Linked DNA regions of Massilia sp. METH4. Each later gene encodes a partner of the first gene's protein in a complex. Links are inferred from orthologs where the notes say so. Each region holds a gene or a part of one and is shown on either strand. Other genes may lie near its edges. The genes, in order: V6Z91_RS11605 and dsbD.

The links.
Region 2: the proteins of V6Z91_RS11605 (region 1) and dsbD are in contact, whole or in part, in a crystal structure (PDB 1JZD), measured with the Escherichia coli proteins. The link is inferred for Massilia sp. METH4 from one-to-one orthologs.

The regions. Positions count from the first base shown.
Region 1 is NZ_CP146614.1:2,625,317-2,634,466, forward strand. What follows is about bases 2,904-5,648. They hold V6Z91_RS11605 (DsbC family protein), read left to right. Parts: upstream 2,904-3,784; coding sequence 3,785-4,513; downstream 4,514-5,648. Other genes in these bases: V6Z91_RS11600 (FAD-dependent monooxygenase), read left to right, coding at 2,904-3,739; V6Z91_RS11610 ((2Fe-2S)-binding protein), read left to right, coding at 4,617-5,075; V6Z91_RS11615 (xanthine dehydrogenase family protein molybdopterin-binding subunit), read left to right, coding at 5,087-5,648. Also shown: V6Z91_RS11585 (methyl-accepting chemotaxis protein), read right to left, coding at 1-1,188; 2,5-didehydrogluconate reductase DkgB, read left to right, coding at 1,657-2,466; more of V6Z91_RS11600, read left to right, coding at 2,525-2,903; more of V6Z91_RS11615, read left to right, coding at 5,649-7,315; V6Z91_RS11620 (nucleotidyltransferase family protein), read left to right, coding at 7,319-7,894; V6Z91_RS11625 (M61 family metallopeptidase), read left to right, coding at 7,891-9,150. UniProt on the Escherichia coli protein: Acts as a disulfide isomerase, interacting with incorrectly folded proteins to correct non-native disulfide bonds.
Region 2 is NZ_CP146614.1:5,957,340-5,966,743, forward strand. What follows is about bases 2,553-5,551. They hold dsbD (protein-disulfide reductase DsbD), read right to left. Parts: upstream 4,975-5,551; coding sequence 3,130-4,974; downstream 2,553-3,129. Other genes in these bases: V6Z91_RS26055 (MipA/OmpV family protein), read left to right, coding at 2,553-3,114; V6Z91_RS26065 (FAD:protein FMN transferase), read right to left, coding at 4,971-5,551. Also shown: pulA (pullulanase-type alpha-1,6-glucosidase), read left to right, coding at 1-2,154; more of V6Z91_RS26055, read left to right, coding at 2,236-2,552; more of V6Z91_RS26065, read right to left, coding at 5,552-5,882; V6Z91_RS26070 (DUF3570 domain-containing protein), read right to left, coding at 5,876-7,039; V6Z91_RS26075 (DUF4266 domain-containing protein), read right to left, coding at 7,049-7,264; V6Z91_RS26080 (TlpA disulfide reductase family protein), read right to left, coding at 7,261-7,764; V6Z91_RS26085 (choice-of-anchor D domain-containing protein), read right to left, coding at 7,761-9,404. UniProt on the Escherichia coli protein: Required to facilitate the formation of correct disulfide bonds in some periplasmic proteins and for the assembly of the periplasmic c-type cytochromes.

The DNA.
Region 1 (9,150 bases):
CACGACGGCGAAGCCGCGGCCCTGTTCGCCCGCCCGGGCCGCCTCGACTGCGGCATTGAGCGCCAGGATATTGGTCTGGAAAGCAATGCTGTCGATGACGGCGATGATGTCGGCGACCTTCCTGGAGGAATCGTTGATCGATGCCATCGTCTCGACGACTTGCGACACCACGGCGCCACCGCGGCTGGCCACCTCGCTGGCAGACGTGGCCAGCGTGGCGGCCTGGCGGGCATTCGCGGCGTTCTGCGCAACGGTCGAGGTAAGCTCTTCCATCGAGGAGGCGGTTTCCTCGAGCGATCCGGCCTGTTCTTCGGTACGCTTCGAGAGGTCGGCATTGCCTGCTGCAATATCGGCCGATGCGCTGGCGATCGCATCGGAACCGCCGCGAATCTCGCCCACCATGCCGAGCAGTTGATCGTTCATGTGCTTCAACGCATTCTGCAAGTCCCCAATCTCGTCTTTCGAGCCGGCTTGCGGAGCCGAGGTCAGGTCGCCGGCAGCCACGCGCCGCGCCAACTCGACGGCAGCGGTAACAGGACGGGTAATGCTCCGGGTCAGCCACCATGCGCAGAGAATGCCGAGGGCGACGCACAGCGCGCCCAGCAACAGGACCATGCGGCTGCTGTCCGTCTTGATGTCCTGAATCTGGTGTCGGAGGGTATCGATCCGGTCGCGCTGGATCTTGACCAGCGCGGCCATGCTTTCCTGGTAGGCATCGGAAGCGGGAACATATACCCGTTCGTACACTGCCCTTGCCTCGTCCAGCTTTCCTTCATTCTTGAGGCGGATCGTCTCGTTGCGCCCGTTGACGTAGCCGCTGCGCACTTCCATCATCCTGGCAAAGGCCTGTTTTTCCTCGGGGGTGGTCAGCATCTGCTCGGCCTGCTTCATATAGACCGCGGCCTTCTCGTTGGTGTCCTTCGTGTGCTTCGCGAAGAATTCGTTGAGGGAGGTGTCGCTGCTCCGGATGATGGCGGACGTACGGATGACCGCGACGGCGATATTGCTGCTCCAGTCCGTGATCAGCCGTTCTTTCCTGACCGGCTCGTCGAGCATCTGCTCGGCGGCATCCGCGACGGCGTTCAGCTTGACGACGCCGATGATGGTGGAAAGGATCGTGAGGAAGAGGACAAGGGCAAAGCCGAGCGCAAGGCGACGCCCGATCCGCATGTTCGATAGAAGTTTCATTTCGTGCCGTTGGGAACTGTTCGTTTGTGCAGCGCAACATTATAGTGGCCCGACCGGGCCGGCGGTCAGGTGGTTAACACGTATTGTCGTGGCGGGGCGACAGCCAGCCTGCCTCTCCGAGGGGCGGTGAAGATTCTCGAAGGGATGTTGCGCTGTGGGCGAGCGCGAGAAATGCGGCACGAAAACAAAAACGCCACCCGAGGGTGGCGTTTTCTTTGTTCTTGGTGGCCCGGGGCGGAATCGAACCACCGACACAAGGATTTTCAGTCCTCTGCTCTACCAACTGAGCTACCAGGCCAAGAGGCCGCATTATAGCAGGTCAATGCAGGGTTGCAATAGACTTTGCGGGAAATCTTCAAGCCGCTCCCCCACCCTTGCGCCAGGATCAAGGATCAATTGCCGGGCTACTGGTTTTTCTCAACAAAGAAAGCCGGCATCATTGTGCCTATCGAACTGAAGGAGAACACCATGCAAGACAAGATCCCCGCCATCGGCCTCGGCACGTTCCGCCTGCAAGGGCAGGTGGTCATCGATTCCGTGCGCGCCGGGCTGGAGCTGGGCTATCGACACATCGACACCGCGCAGATCTACGGCAACGAAGCCGATGTGGGCACGGCCATTGCCCAGAGCGGCGTACCGCGCACGGAACTGTTCGTAACGACCAAGGTCTGGACGTCGAACCTGGAAGCGGGCAAGCTGATCCCCAGCCTTGAGGCGAGCCTGGACAAGCTGCGGCTGGAACGGGTGGACCTCGCGCTGGTCCACTGGCCGTCGCCGCAGGATGCGGTGCCGGTCGCCGAATACATGCAGGCGCTGCTGGAGGCGAAGCGCGCTGGCCTGGCACGCATGATCGGCATCTCGAACTTCACGATCCGCCACATGCGGCAGGCGATCGACGCGGTGGGCGCGGCCGAAATCGCCACCAACCAGGTCGAGATCCACCCGTTCCTGCAAAACCGCGCCGTCGTCGCATTCGCCCGCGAACACGGCATCCACCTTACCGCCTACATGCCGCTTGCCTACGGCAAGGTGATGACGGACCCGGTGATCGCCGGCATCGCCGAACGGCATGGCGCCAACCCGGCGCAAATCGCCCTGGCCTGGTCGCTGCAGCAGGGTTATGCCGTGATCCCGTCGTCGACGAAGCGGGCGAACCTCGGGTCGAACCTGGGCGCCGCGCGCATCACGCTGTCGGACGAGGACATGGCTGCCATCGCCACGCTCGAAGCGAACGACCGGATTGCCAACCCGGAGGGCATCGCGCCGGAGTGGGACTGAGTCCGGGCGAGCGGTTGCTTCGCGCGCCCTTGCCGCGTGAGAAAGTTATAATGGCAGCATGAACACGCCATCCTCCTCCAAGCACCACGCGCAGACCGCCATCTGCATCGTCGGCAACGGCGCGATCGCCAAGGCGGCCGCCCTCGCTTTCGCCCAGGCCGGGCAAGGTGTCACGCTGCTGGCCCCGCCGGCCGCGCCAAAGCCGGAAGGTCTCGAACCGAGCTGGGACGTGCGGGTCTATGCGCTGAACCATACGGCGCATGAGCTGCTGTCGAACCTGAAGGTCTGGGGCGCGATGGACCAGCAACGCATCGCCCCCGTCGACGCGATGGTCGTCAAGGGCGATGGCGAGCAGCCCGGCCACCTGAATTTCGATGCCTACGGCGCCCGTACCGACACGCTGGCGTGGATCGTCGAGGACAGCAACCTGAATGGCGCCCTCGATGCCGCGCTGCGCTTCGCGCAGAACGTGCACTTCGTGACGGGCCGCGCGGTGGGCCTCAAGTGCAACGAGGATGGCGCCACCATTCTGCTCGAGGACGGCAATGCAGTGAAGGCGTCGCTGGTCGTGGGCGCCGATGGCGCCCAGTCGTGGGTGCGCGGCCAGTGCGACATCGGCCTCGACTACAAGCCTTACGGCCAGAAGGGCATCGTCAGCAATTTCGAGACGGAGTTGCCGCACCATGGCGCGGCATTCCAGTGGTTCACGTGCGACCGCGGCATCGTGGCGCTGCTGCCGCTGCCGGGCAACCGCGTGTCGCTCGTGTGGTCGGCGCCGGACATGCTGGCCGACCAGCTGTGCAGCGAAGGCGCGCAGGCGCTGGCCGACCGGCTGGCCGAGTTCGCCGCTGACAAGTTGGGGAAACTGACGCCGCTGCTGCCGGAAGCAGTGAAGGCTTTCCCGTTGTCGCTGGTGCGCCCGCATTCGCTCGTGGCGCAGCGCGTGGCGCTGATCGGCGACGCGGCCCACGTGGTGCATCCACTGGCCGGACACGGCATGAACCTGGGCTTCGGCGACGTGCGCGACCTGGTGCGCGCTGTCACCGAGCGCGAGGAACACCGCTCGATCGGTGACGAACGGGTGCTCGCCCGCTACGCGCGCTCGCGCAAGGAAGAAGTGCTGCTGATGCAAGCCACCACCGACGGCTTGCAGCGTTTGTTCGGCGCCAATCTCGAACCGGTTCGCGCGGTGCGCAATTTCGGGCTAAACTTGCTGGATAAATTGCCATTCGTCAAGCGTTCGCTGATGTCGCACGCGCTGGGCCGGCACTGATCACCGCGGCGCGGCAACCGCCGCGCCTGTCCCACCGGAGAGTCTATGAAGTTCATGAAGACCGGCCTCGTGCTGGCATCGGCGTTGCTGATGTCGTGCGCGGGCGCCGACGACGACGACGGCGTCGAAGCCACCATCCGCAAGAACGTCGAGCCCAAGCTGGGCGACAACGTCAAGATCGATTCCATTCGCGCCACGCCGTACGGCGGGCTGTACGAAATCCGCATCGGCAATGAAATCCGCTACACGGACAAGACGGGCACCTACCTGTTCGCCGGCCATGTCTTCAACCTCAAGACCAGGGAAGACGTCACGCAGGCGCGCATCGACGACATCAGCCGCATCAAGTTCTCCGAGCTGCCGCTGGAACTGGCGCTGAAGACGGTGAAGGGCAACGGCAAGCGCGTGATCGCGATCTTCGAGGACCCGAACTGCGGCTACTGCAAGAAGTTCCGCCGCGATACGCTGGCCAAGGTGGACAACGTGACCGTCTACACCTTCATGTACAACATCCTGTCGCCCGATTCCACGGTCAAGTCGCGCAATGTCTGGTGCGCGGCCGACCGCAACCGCGCGTGGGACGACTGGATGCTGGCCGGGAAGGTGCCGGCGGCCGCGCCGGCCGGTTGCACGGCGCCGAACGATCAGGTGCTGGCGCTGGGGAACAAGCTGGGCCTGCAAGGCACGCCGGCCATCTTCTTCGCCGACGGCAGCCGCATTCCGGGCGCGATCGATGCCGCGGCATTGGAAGAGAAATTCGCCGCGATCAAGTGAAGTAATATTGCAGCACCCGCATTGACGCGGCGCGCCTCGAGGCGCGCCGTTTTCGTTTCGTAGTTCGTTTTACATTACAAGCCGCCAAACTAGGAGCAAAACCATGGTCACCCTGAACATCAACGGGCGCGACACGCAGGTCGACGCCGATCCGTCGACGCCGATCCTGTGGGCGTTGCGCGACAACCTGAACATGACAGGCACGAAATTCGGCTGTGGCGCCGCGCTGTGCGGCGCCTGCACCGTGCACCTGGGCGGGCAGGCGATCCGCTCGTGCGTGACGCCGATCTCGGCGGCCGTGGGCCAGAAAATCACCACCATCGAGGCAATGGAGCACGACAAGGTGGGCAAGGCCGTGCAGGATGCCTGGGTGAAGCACGATGTGCCGCAGTGCGGCTACTGCCAGAGCGGGCAGGTGATGAGCGCGACCGCGCTGCTGAAGACGAACAGGAAGCCGAGCGACGCCGACATCGATGGCGCAATGGCCGGCAATATCTGCCGCTGCGGCACCTATCAACGCATTCGCCTCGCCATCAAGGATGCGGCGAAGACGCTGGCCTGAAGGAGAAAACCATGCGCAAAGAATGGCTCGATGGTGGTGACATGGCGGCAGCGGCCGCCGAAGACACAGGTATCTCCCGCCGCGGCTTCATGAAGGCGGCCGGCGCCGGCCTGGTGCTGAGTTTCACGATCACGGGCGGCGGGCGCATGGCGCGCGCCGCCGAACCGAAACCTTCGCAGCAGCCCAACGCTTTCCTGCGCATCGCGCCCGACAACACGGTCACCGTGCAGGTGAACCGCCTGGAATTCGGCCAGGGCGTGCACACGGCGCTGCCGATGCTGATCGCCGAAGAACTCGATGCCGACTGGTCGCAGATCCGCGGCGCGCTGGCGCCGGCCGGCGAGGCCTACAAGGACCCGGCGTTCGGCATCCAGATCACGGGCGGTTCCGGTTCGGTGGCCCACTCCTGGGTGCAGTACCGCGAGATCGGCGCCAAGGCGCGCGCCATGCTGGTCGCCGCCGCGGCCGAGCAGTGGCAGGTGCCGGCGAACAAGGTGAAGGCGTCGAAGGGCGTCTTGACCGCGCCGGGCGGCAAGAAGGCGACGTATGGCCAGATGGCCGAGGCGGCGATGAAGCAGCCGGTACCCGAGCACGTGGTGTTGAAGAATGCCGACAAATTCCGCTACATCGGCAAGCCGATGCCGCGCCTGGATGCCCGCGCCAAGTCGAACGGCAGCCAGCAGTTCGGCATGGACTTCAAGCCGGCCGGCACGAAGGTGGCCGTGGTGGCGCGCCCGCCCGTGTTCGGCGCGAAGGTGAAGCACTTCGAAGCCGCCAATGCGAAGAAGATCAAGGGCGTGGTTGCCGTGCTGCCGGTGGACGTGGACCGCGGCGGTACCGGCGTGGCCGTGATCGCCGACGGCTACTGGCAGGCCAAGCAGGGCCGCGATGCGCTGGCGATCGACTGGGATACCGGCGGCGTGGAAAAGGTCGGCACGGAAGAGCAGTTCAGCGCCTTCCGCGCGCTGGCGGCAAAGCCGGGCACGGTGGCGAAGCAGGGCGACACCTCGAAGCTGGCCACGGCGCCGAAGAAGATCTCGGCCGTATACGAATTCCCCTACCTGGCGCATGCCCCGATGGAACCGCTGAACTGCGTGGTCGACCTGAAGAGCAACGGCTGCACGATCTGGGCCGGCAGCCAGTTCCAGACGATGGACCAGGCCGCGGCCGCGAAGGCGGCGGGGCTCAAGCCGGAGCAGGTCACGCTGCACACGATGATGGCCGGCGGCGGCTTCGGCCGCCGCGCCACGCCGAAGTCGGACTACATCGTCGAGGCGGTCAATGTGGCCAAGGCGTATGCGAAGGCCGGCAAATCCGGCCCGGTGAAGGTGATCTGGAGTCGCGAAGACGATATCAAGGGCGGCTACTACCGGCCGTCACACGTGCACCGCGCGGAACTGGGCCTCGATGCCAACGGCAATATCGTGGGCTGGGATCACGTGATCGTGGGCCAGTCGATCGTTACCGGCTCGCCGTTCGAGGCGATGATGGTCAAGAATGGCGTCGATGCCACGATGGTCGAGGGCATGGGCGAACCGTACAAGGTGCCGATGAATCTTTCCGTGCACAATGCGCAGGCCAATGTGCCGGTGCTGTGGTGGCGCTCGGTCGGGTCCACGCACACGGCGTTCGTGATGGAGACGCTGATCGACGAGGCGGCGACGGCGGCCGGCGTCGATCCGGTGGCTTACCGCAAGAAGCTGATCCCGGCGAAGCACAAGCGCCATCACCTGGCGCTGGATCTCGCCGTCGGCAAGTCCGGCTATAACACGGTCAAGCTGCCGGAAGGGCAGGCCTACGGCGTGGCCGTGCATGAGTCGTTCGGCACCGTGGTGGCCTATGTCGTCACGGCTTCCGTGGAGAATGGCACGCCGAAGCTGCACAGGGTCACGGCCGCCGTGCACTGCAACCAGCCCGTCAACCCTCTCACCATCGAAGCCCAGGTCCAGGGTGCCGTGCTGATGGCCGTTGGCACCACGCTGCCGGGCGCCGCCATCACTTTGAAGAATGGTATGGTGGAACAGGGCCAGTTGAGCGACTACACCGTGGCGCGCATGCCGGATATGCCGCAGGTCGAGGTGCACATCGTGCCGTCGACCGAGCCGCCGACCGGCATGGGCGAACCGGGCCTGCCACCGCTGGCGCCGGCGTTCGCCAACGCCGTGTTCCGGCTGACGGGCAAGCGGCTGCGCAAGCTGCCGTTCGACCTCGCTTCGGCCGCCGCGCCGCAGCTGGCGTAAGCGGTGGAGCGCGCCCGTATCACCGGGATCCTTCTCGCTGCCGGCCGCGGCCGGCGTTTCGACCCGCTGGGGCAGCGCAACAAGCTGCTCCAGCCGATCGATGGCGAGGCGGTCGTGGTGCACAGTGCGCGGCACCTGCTGGCCGCCGTGCCGCGGGTGGTGGCGGTTGTGCGGCCGGGCGAGGAAGGCGTCGCCGCGCGGCTGGCCGCACTGGGCTGCGAAGTCGCCGTCTGCGCGGAGGCTGACTGCGGCATGGCCGCCTCGCTCGTCCATGCGCTGCGCCATGCGGCCGAAGCGCAGGGCTGGATCGTGGCGCTGGGCGACATGCCCCATGTGCGGCCGACCACGATCGCCGCGCTGGTGCGCGCCGTGGAAGAGGGGGCCGATATCGCGGTCCCGGTTTATGAAAACGAGCGTGGCAACCCGGTGGCATTCGGTCGCCGGCACCTGCCGCAGCTGCTCGCGCTAAGTGGAGACCGCGGCGCGCGCGGCATCGTAAGGGATAATATCGTCAATGAAGTGGCGGTGGATGACCCGGGCATCCTGCTCGACATCGATACGCCGCCCGACCTGCAATGAAAAACAAAACGTCGACCAAGAAGACCAAGCCCCCACGCGCCGCGGCCCCCGCCGTGGCCTCCGCTGTGGCCTACACTATCGTGCCGAAAGACCTGGCGGCCCACCTGTTCCAGGTAACGCTGACCGTGCAGCAGCCCGCCGCCGAAGGCCAGGTGCTGGCGCTGCCGGCCTGGATTCCGGGCAGCTACATGATCCGCGAATTTGCCCGCAACATCGTGCAGATCCGCGCCGAGTCGAATGGTGCGCCGGTACCGCTGACGAAGCTGGACAAGCATTCGTGGCGCGCGCCGGCAGTGGAAGGCCCCCTCGTCGTGCAGTACGACGTGTATGCCTGGGACCTGTCGGTGCGCGCCGCGCACCTGGACCAGACGCACGGTTTCTTCAACGGCACCAGCGTGTTCCTGCGTGTGGCGGGGCAGGAGGATGTGCCCCATGTGGTCGATATCCAGCGCCCGGCCGAGGAAGCCGCGCGCACCTGGCGCGTGGCCACGGCACTGCCCGAGCTGAAGGCGAAGCGCTACGGCTTCGGGACCTACGTGGCGGCAGACTACGACGAGCTGATCGACAGCCCGGTGGAAATGGGCGACTTCGCGCTGGCCACGTTCACCGCCCACGGCGTGCCGCACGACGTGGTGATTACCGGCCGCGTGCCGAACCTGGACCTCGTACGGCTTTGCACCGACCTGAAAGCCATCTGCGAAACCCAGATCGCCTTTTTCGAGCCGAAGACGAAGCGCTCGCCGATGGACCGCTACGTGTTCATGACCCTCGCCGTGGGCGACGGCTACGGCGGCCTGGAACACCGCGCCTCGACCGCCCTGATCTGCGCCCGCGCCGATCTGCCGACGACGGCCAGCCAGGGCAAGGAACGCAGCGAAGGCTATATCAGGTTCCTCGGCCTGTGCAGCCATGAGTACTTCCACACCTGGAACGTGAAGCGCATCAAGCCGGCCGTCTTCGCGCCCTACGACCTGCAGGTGGAAAACTACACACCGCTGCTGTGGCTCTTCGAAGGTTTCACGAGCTATTACGACGACCTGTTCCTCGTTCGCTCCGGCATGATCGACGAAGCCACGTACTTCAAGATGCTGGGCAAGACGGTGGGCAGCGTGCTGCGCGGCGCCGGCCGTACGAAGCAGAGCGTGGCCGATTCCAGCTTCGATGCCTGGAGCAAGTACTACCGGCAGGACGAAAACGCACCGAACGCCATCGTCAGCTACTACGCAAAGGGTTCGCTGGTCGGCCTGGGCCTGGAT
Region 2 (9,404 bases), 3.3 Mb from region 1 along the record:
TACCGCGACGCCAACGCGGCCAAGGGCAAGTCCGCGCCGATGGTGCGCGATCCCGCCAGCGGCGTGTGGTCGTACACGGCGCCGAGCGCCGAGTGGACCAATCGTTCCTACTACACCTACACGGTGCAGGTCCTGTCGCGCTGGGCGAACAACAAGGTGGTGACGAACACGGTCACCGACCCGTATTCGCCGAGCGTTTCCGCCAACAGCAAGCGCAGCTTCATCGCCAACCTGGACAGCGCGCAACTGAAGCCGGCCGGCTGGGACGACCAGCGCATTCCACACCTGGCCGCGCCCACCGACATCGCCCTGTACGAACTGCACATCCGCGACTTTTCCGCGTCGGACGACACGGTGCCCGCCGCCCACCGCGGCAAGTACCTGGCCTTCACGCACACCGAGAGCGCGCCGATGCGCCACCTGAAGTCGCTGCAGAAGGCCGGCATGACGCACGTGCACCTGCTGCCCAGCTATGACTTTTCCAGCGTCGACGAATTGGCCTGCGTGACCCCCGCCATTCCGAACGGCGCTGCCGATGGCACCACCCAGCAGGCAGCGGTAGCCGGCACCCGCGACAGCGACTGCTTCAACTGGGGCTACGACCCGGTGCACTACAACACGCCGGAAGGCAGTTACGCCACCGACGCGACGGACGGCGCGGTGCGCGTGCGCGAATTCCGCGCCATGGTGCAGTCGCTGCACGAAGCGGGGCTGCGCGTGACGCTGGACGTGGTGTACAACCACACCAGCCAGTCGCAGCAAGGGCCGCTGTCGGTGCTGGACCGCATCGTGCCCGCGTATTACTACCGCCTGGGCGCCGAAGGCAACATCCTGAACGACAGCTGCTGCGCCGACACGGCCCAGGAAAACGCCATGATGGCCAAGCTGATGATCGATTCCGTGGCGCTGTGGACGGAGCAGTACAAGATAGACAGCTTCCGCTTCGACATCATGGGCTTCACGCCGCTCGACCTGATGAAGCGCGTGCAGGCCGCCGCCAACGCGGCGGCGGGCCGCCACATCTACCTGTACGGCGAGGCATGGAACTTCGGCGCGGTGGGCAATGACGCCCGCTTCGTGCAGGCGCGCCAGGCGAATATGGCCGGCACCGGCATCGGCTCCTTCAACGACCGCATCCGCGACACGGTGCGCGGCGGCGGCTGCTGCGATACCGGCGGCGCGCTGGTGGACCAGCAGGGCTTCGCCAACGGCGTGTGGTTCGATCCGAACGGCAAGTCCAGCCAGACGCGCGACGACGCGCTGCGCCTGGCCGACCTGGTGCGCGTCGCTCTTTCCGGCACGCTGCGCGACTATCGCTTCACCGACCGTTTCGGCAACGTGCGCAGCAACGCCGAGATCGACTACTTCGGCCAGCAGGCGGGCTTCGCCGGCCAGCCGGCGGAGACCATCAACTACATCGAGGCGCACGACAACCAGACGCTGTTCGACGTCAACGCGCTGAAGCTCCCGCAAGGCACCACGCTGGCCGACCGCGTGCGCGCGCAGACGCTGGGCACCGCCATCAACGTGCTGGCGCAAGGCATCCCGTTCTTCCACGCCGGTCAGGAGATCCTGCGTTCGAAGTCGCTGGACCGCGACAGCTACAACGCGGGCGACTGGTTCAACCGGCTCGACTACGGCTACGCGTCGAACAACTTCGGCGTCGGCCTGCCGCTGGCGGAGAAGAACGAGGAAAGCTGGCCCATCATGGCGCCGGTGCTGGCCAACCCGCTGGTCAACCCGGACCGCCGCGCGATCCTGGCGGCGAAGGCCGGCTTCGAGGAACTGCTGGCGATCCGCCAGGACAGCACGCTGTTCCGCCTGCGCACCGCACAGGACGTGATCGACCGCCTGAAGTTCCACAACACGGGACCCGCCCAGGTGCCGGGCGTGGTCGCCATGAGCATTTCGGGAACGGAACCGAGCAAGTACCCCGGCGCGAAGTACAAGGCGGTAATCGCGGTGTTCAACGTGGACAGGAAGGCCAACACCGTCACCATCCCGGAACTGCGCGGCCGCAGGCTGCAACTGCACCCGATCCAGCGCGCGGGCAGCGATCCGGTCGTGAAGTCCTCGGCCTATGACGCAGGCACGGGTGCGTTCACGATCCCCGCGCGCACCACGGCGGTGTTCGTGCAGCACGGGAACGACTGACGTCGAGCAAGCCTTGGGGGATGGGCGAAGGCCGTGGTAAGGTTGCAAGACTTACCATGCCCCGTACCGAAAGAGAGGATCATGCTTCGCCATCCCCTTCCCGCACCCATGAGCGCACTGACGAACCCGCGCAGGTGGACCTGCATCGCCCTGCTGGCCACGACGGTACCGGCTACTGCCCAGCTGAAGGCGCCGGAACCGGCGCCCAACCTGCCGCTGTGGGAACTTGGCCTGTTCGGTGGCGCCGCCACCACCCCCGCCTATCCGGGTTCGGACGACCGTTCCACCCGCGCCCTCGTGCTGCCGATGGTGATCTATCGCGGCAAGATCGTGCGCGCCGACCGCTCCGGCATCGCGGCGCGCCTGATCAACAGCGACCGGGTGGAGCTGGACCTGGGCTTCGCCCTGTCGCTGCCGGCCCGCTCCGACGACGTGGCCGCGCGCGAAGGCATGCCGGACCTGCATTCGCTGCTCGAATTCGGGCCGCGCCTGAAGGTGCTGCTGGCCGAGCCCACCGCCACCAGCCGCGCCAGGCTGGAATTGCCGCTGCGCGTGCCCCTCGAACTGGGCAACGGCTTCGCGCGCCAGGGCCTCGTGTTCGAACCGCGCGTGGTCTACGAGATCGGCGACGGCACGGGCAAGTGGCAGGCCGATGCGAGCGCAGGTGCCGTGTTCGGCAATGCCCGCCTGAACGATTACTTCTACGGCGTGGCGCCGCAATACGCCACCGCCACCCGGCCGGTGTACCAGGCCGATGGCGGCCTGATGATGACGCGCTTCGGCCTGAGCCTGTCGCGGCGCATCAATGCCGACTGGCGCGTCTTCGGATTCACCCGCTATGAGAATCTCAGCCACTCGGCGAACCGCGACAGCCCATTGTTCCGCAAGAACAGCGGGCTGTCGGCCGGAATCGGTTTTACCTGGACCGGCTACCGCTCGGCGGCGCGGGCCTGGGAATAGGCGGCAGGGTCGCCGTTACGAGGCAAAGTGCCGCGCCAGGTGCCGCGCGAACGCCTCCGCCTCCATGAAGCCGATCACGCGCCCCCGCGGCACTTCCTTGCCTTCCCTGAACAGGATGATGCCGGGCGGTCCGAACAGGCCGAAGCGCTTCATCAGGGCGCGGTCCTCCTGGCTGTTGGCCGTCACGTCCACCTGCAGCAGGCGCACCTGCCGCATCCGCGCGGCGACCTGCGGCGCCGAAAAGGTAAAGCGTTCCATCTCCTTGCAGGAGACGCACCAGTCGGCATAGAAGTCCAGCATCACCGGGCCGGGATTCGCCGCCAGCACCTCTTCCAGTTCCGCCACGCTGCGGATGCGCTGGAAGCGCTGGTCCTCGCCCGTCTCGGCCGCCACTGCCGCGACGGGCCCGCCGCGCAGGTGGGCCAGCGGCTGCAGCACGTCCCGTCCCGCGCTGGCGGCGCCCAGCAGCTCGAACAGTCCCAGCGTGAACAGCACCAGCCCCAGCGTGCGGCCCAGGTAGCTGCGCAAGCCGGCGCCCGCGGCTACCGGCTCGAACACGCGCAGGAAAACGGCGCACAGCACGGCGAAGGCGCCCCACAGCGCCATGGCGACCGTGACCGGGAACACCGGCGACACCATCCAGATCGCCACCGCGATCAGCAGCAGCCCGAACACCCGCTTGACGGCGTTCATCCACGGGCCCGCGCGCGGCAGCAGGCTGCCGGCGGAGAGGCCGGTGAGCAGCAGCGGCACGCTCATGCCGGCGGCCATCGAGAACAGCGCCCAGCCGCCTGTCCATACGTCGCGCGTCTGGCTGATGTACAGCAGCGCACCGGCCAGCGGCCCGGCCACGCACGGGCCGACGATGAGGGCCGACACCGCGCCCATGGCGAACACCCCGGCATAGCGCCCGCCCCGGAAGCGGTTGCTGGTCTCGCTGAAGCGGCTCTGCAAGGCCGCTGGCAGCTGCAACTGGTACACGTCGAACATGGATAGCGCCAGCGCCACGAGCAGGCCGCCGAAGAGCAGCAGCACCCAGGGCTTCTGCAAGGCGCCCGCCAGCCCTTCGCCGGCCAGGCCCGCCGCCACGCCGAGCGCCGTGTACACGGCCGCCATGCCCAGGCTGTAGGCCAGCGCCAGGGAAAATCCCCTGCCGCGCGAGATGCGGCCGCCGGCCGCATCGCCGCCGCCGACGATGATCGATGAAAGGATGGGCACCATCGGCAGCACGCAGGGCGTGAACGAGAGCAGCAGGCCGAACGCCAGGAAGGCCAGGCCGATGCGCCACGCGCTGCCGCTTTGCAGCGTGCGCTGGGCGAGCGAACTGTCGTCTTCCGGCGCCGCGGAGGCTTGCACAACGCGGGCTTGGACTGCATCGGCCGGGGTGGCCCCCGCGATGGCGGGGGCCGGGGCAGGGTCCACGGGAGCCAATGCGCCCGGCGCCGCCGGGTCGACGCGGAACGCCGCCTCCGCCGGCTGGTAGCACAGGCCCTTGTCCGCGCAACCCTGGTAGCCGATGCGCAGCGTGAATGGCGCCTGCGCCGCGCGCAAGGGCAGGTCCGCCACCAGGCGGCCGCCGTAGGTTTCCATCACCTTGTTGAAGTTGCTGTCGAACTTGCGCTGCCCGTTCGGGAGGATCGGCTGCCCCGTGTGTTCGCTGTCGAAGACGAGACGGTCGCGGTACAGGTGGTAGCCCGGCGCGATGATCCACGTGAGCCGCACGGTGCGGTCGGCGCGCAGTTCCGCGCCGAGCCGGAATGCCTGCTCCGGCGGCAGGAACGTGTCGGCGCCGGTCGCCGCACGCCAGGCGCCGCACAGCAGCAGGAGCGCCAGCATCAGCCATCGTGACAAGTGCTTCATGCATATTCTCCCGATACCTTGTGGTGATAGGTTGCTCCCGCGCCGTCGATCGCGAACCAGCTCGCGCCGCTGGCGGCCAGGAAGGGCAAGGCGCCCTCCTCCTTCAGCATGGCGATCGTGGACACGCTGCCGGCCAGCACGGCCAGCGGCGCGAGCACGCTGACGGACCGCCAGTGTGACACCGGCATCCCCGTGCGCGGGTTCAGGATGTGGCAATAGCGCCGCCCGCCGACCTCGATGTAGCGCTCGTAGTCGCCACTCGTCGCCAGCGCGCCCTGGCTTACGGCGATGCTGGCGGCGATGCCTTCCGGATCGCGCGGGTCCTGGATGCCGATCTGCCAGGGCTGCCCGTCAGGCTGCGGGCCGAGGAAGCGCATGTCGCCGCCCAGGTTCACATAGCCGTGGCGTATCCCCCTGCGCAGCAGCAGCGCGGCGGCGCGATCGGCCGCATACTCCTTGCCGAAGCCGCCGAAGTCGATTTCCATGCCGGCACGCGGCAGCATCACGTGCCGGCCGACACGGCGCACCGACGGCCAGTCCACCAGCGCGCGCGTGGCCGCCAGCACCGCCGGATCGGGCAGCCGCGGCTGGCGGAAATCCCAGGCGCGCCGCAGCACGCCCGAAGTGATGTCGAACAGCCCATCGCTCGTGCGGTACAGGTGATCCGCATAGGCGAGCAGCTGGCAGGCCACGTCGTCGCACTCGACGAAGTCGCGGCCGGCAGCCGCGTTGATGCGGCTGACGATGCTGTCGGCACGGTAGCGCGAATAGTCCGCCTCGATGCCCTGCACATCGGCGATGGCCTCGCGCGCCACCTGCCCGGCGATATGCGCGTCCGGCGCAGCCAGCCTGATCTCGCAGGGGCTGGCCATGGCGCGGAAGGGAAAGCGATAGACCGGCGCTACCATTGCCGTGTCACTCCAAGCTGGATCGTGCGGGCGCGATATGGCGCCAGGCCCGGGCTGCCGTGGCCGAACACGCGCCAGGCGCCGCGCTGTTCGTAGGCCTCGACCTTCAAGTCGACGGTCCACAGCTTGCCGATCCTGCGCGCCACCTTCAGGCCAACGGTCACGGCGCCAAAGCCGGCCAGGCGCTGGTCGGCCGACGAGAAGCGGCCGGGGTTGGCGGCGAAACCGGGCGGCAGCGGCTCGCCCAGCACGCTGTCGTAGACGGGGTCGTAGTAGAACGACGCCGCCCGCTGCGTGTACAGCCGCAGTTCCGGCACCACCGTCCAGTCGCTGCCGATCGGTTGCACGTACTCGGCGCCCAGCGTGTGCGCGCGGATGTCGAAGGAATCGCTGTAGTACCGGTAGCTCAGGCGGCTGGTGCCGCCGGTGCCGTCCAGGAAGTGGTTCCAGCGCAGCAGCACGGTATTCTGCCGCCGCGAGCGCGGCCGGTTGTCGAACAGTTTATAGGGATCGCTGTAGTAGCCGCTGCCGTTGGTGCGCGTGAGCGTGAGCTGGCCGATGTCGTTCGGCGTCAGCACCCGCGTCACCCCGGCCAGCACGCTGACGGTGCGCTTGCGCTCGCGCTCGACGATGCGGTTGACCGGATCGATGCGGTCGCGGCTGCCCGCCAGGCCGAATGCCCACGTGGTGTTGTTATCCTCGCTGGACACGGTGCCGTTCAGCGACAGCGCGCGCGACACGTAGTCGTGCTCCGTCGAATAGGCGGCGCCGGCCGTCAGCGTGCCGCGCCGGAAGTAACGCGTGACGCTGGCATCGCCCGCCTTGCGGTAGTCGCTCATGCGCGAGGCGCCCGAGACGGCGGTGTGGTAGCGCGGCGTGGCGCCCGAGACGTCGTCCGCCGTCAGCGTGCCTTCAACCGACCAGTCGCCGGCGATCGGTGCCACCACGGCGATCGAGGGCGCGTGCACGCGCACGCGGTCGAAGCCGGGCTGGCGGTCCGCATAGTCGAGATAGCGCAGGCTCACGCTGCCGTGTTCGGGCGGCGTCTGCGCCTGCGCGTGCACGCCGGGCAGCAGCAGCGCGGCGGCGAGCAGCGATGTGGCCAGGGAATCGGCCACGGAATCGGGCTCGCGGGAAGGCTGGAGAGGTGTCGTCATGTCCCCTCCTCAATTGCAGCCGCAGCCGCCACCACCCACGCCGCTGCCGCCGGAAGCGGCTTCGCGGCTGGTATAGATATGCTCGGCGTAGCGGGTCTCGAGCAGGTCGCCGCCGAAGGTCATTTCCGGCCTGGCCAGCTTGCCCTTTTCCCACGGCTGCACGGTGCCGCAGCCGGACAGCGCGGCGAGCCCCGCGCACAACGCGAGCGCGGCCGGCGCTTTCATTTGCCTTCTCCCAGCGCCGCCACGATGCGTTTTTCCAGCTCGGCGCGGTCGGCCGCCTTGAAGCCGGCATGCTCGAACAGCACCTTGCCGTCCGGCCCCACCAGCACGCTGCTGGGCATCCCCTTGATGCCGTAGGCGCGCGGCGTCGCACCGGCCGGGTCGAACGCGATCGGGAATTGCGCCGGGTTTTCGGCCAGGAAGCGCCGGGCGTCGTCCGCCTTCGCGTCGAGGTTCACGCCGACGACCTGCAGGCCGCGCGCGCCGTAGCGCGCCTGCATCTCGTTCATCCAGGGGAAGGACTGGCGGCACGGACCGCACCAGGATGCCCAGAAATCCACGTACACCACCTTGCCCCGGTACCTGCCCAGCTGCACCGGGCCATCCTTGCCCGCCAGCTCGAATTGCGGCGCCGGGGCACCCGGCTCCAGCGCCCAGGCGCCGCTGCTCGCCAGCCCCAGCGCCAACGCGGCGCTCAGCTTCCACTTCACGATCCATCTCATGACTGCACCTCCTGTTTGCGGGAAAACCTGCGCCATGCGAGCACGGCGATCGACAGGGCGACGAGCAGGGCCAGCACCGGGTCGTTGCCGCTGCTGGCCGCGGAGCACCCGCTGCCGCCGTTGTTCTGCGGCGTTGCCGGCACCGGCACCGCGGGCACGTTGCCCCTGCCGCTGAGCGCCACGGTCAATGGTGTGCCGCCCTCCGCGGCCAGCTCCATGGCGCCGCCGGCGTCGCCAGCGGTGGCGGGCGCGAAGCGCACCACCAGTTCGCAGGCCGCGCCGGGTTGCAAGGTGAACGGGAATGCCGCGCACGCGCCGCTGTCGGGCTGCAGCGAGAACGGGCCAGTGAAGGCCGCTGCCGTCAGCACGGCGGGATTGCCGCCGCCGTTCGTGACGGTGATGCGGCGCGTCGGGGCCGTGCCGTTGACGTCGGCGCCGCCGAACTCGAGGCTTTGCGGATTCACCGTCAGCATCGGCACCGGCACGGCCACCCCGGTACCCGCCAACGCCACGGTGAACTGCTTGCCGCCATCGGTGACGAGCATCAGGGTCGCGGCGCGCTGGCCGGCCGCGGCCGGGCGGAAGGCGATCTCGATGGTGCATCCGGCACCCGGACTGACCGTCACGTTGGCTCCGCAGTTGCCGGCCAGCGCGAAGTCGGCGGCGGCGCCATCGAGCACCAGCGAGGCGACCTTCAATGCGGCCGTGCCGTTGTTGGCCAATGTGAGGGTATGGATGGCGGAAGCTTGCCCGACCCGCGTATCGGCGAAAGCGATCGGTCCCGCTTCGGAGAGCGCCGGTTGCGCCATCGGCGCGGTCGTGCCGCTGCCGCTGACGGCCACCTGCATCGCGGCCGCGTTCGACGCCACGGCCAGTGTCGCCGCCACCGCGCCTTCCGTGGCCGGCGCGAAGGCCAGGGTGACGGTGCAACTGGCGGCCACGGCCAGCGTGGCGCCGCAGGTCTGATCCGCGATGGTCACGGATGGCGCACCGGTGACGCCGATGCTGTTCAGGGTGAGCGTCACATTGCCCGTGTTGGCCAGCGTGACGGCCTGGCGCGCGGCCGGGCCCCCGATGGTTTGCGCACCGAACGCCACCGCGGAAGGATTGGCGGCGATCGCCGGCGCCGGTGCCGCGACGGTGCCGCCGAGGGCAACCGACACGGTGCCGTTCGATGCGTTCGAGGCAAGCGAAAGCGTGCCGCTGAAGGGACCGGCCGCCGTGGCGGTCGCGGTGACGGTTACCGTGCAGCTGCCGCCGGCCGGCACGGGCGACGCCGCGCCGCAGGTGCCGCCCAGGGTGAACACGCCCGGGTTGGCACCGCCGACCGCAATCGCGGTGAAAGCCACGGCGGCCGCGCCGGTGTTGGTGACGGTGATCGTGCGCGCGGGCGACGCGACACCGGAGACGAGCGCCCCGAAGTCGACGGCATTGGCCGACAGCGCGATGGAACCCTGTGCCACCGCGTTGCCGGTGCCGGTGAGTGCGACGGAACTGGAGCCCCCGGTGGCGTTGTGCGTGATGACGAGCGAGGCATTGCGCGCACCCGTCGCGGAGGGCTGGAACCCGACCTGGATCGTGCAGCTGGCCCCCGCGGCGACCGCGGCGCCATTGGCGCACGTGCCACCGCTGATCGCATA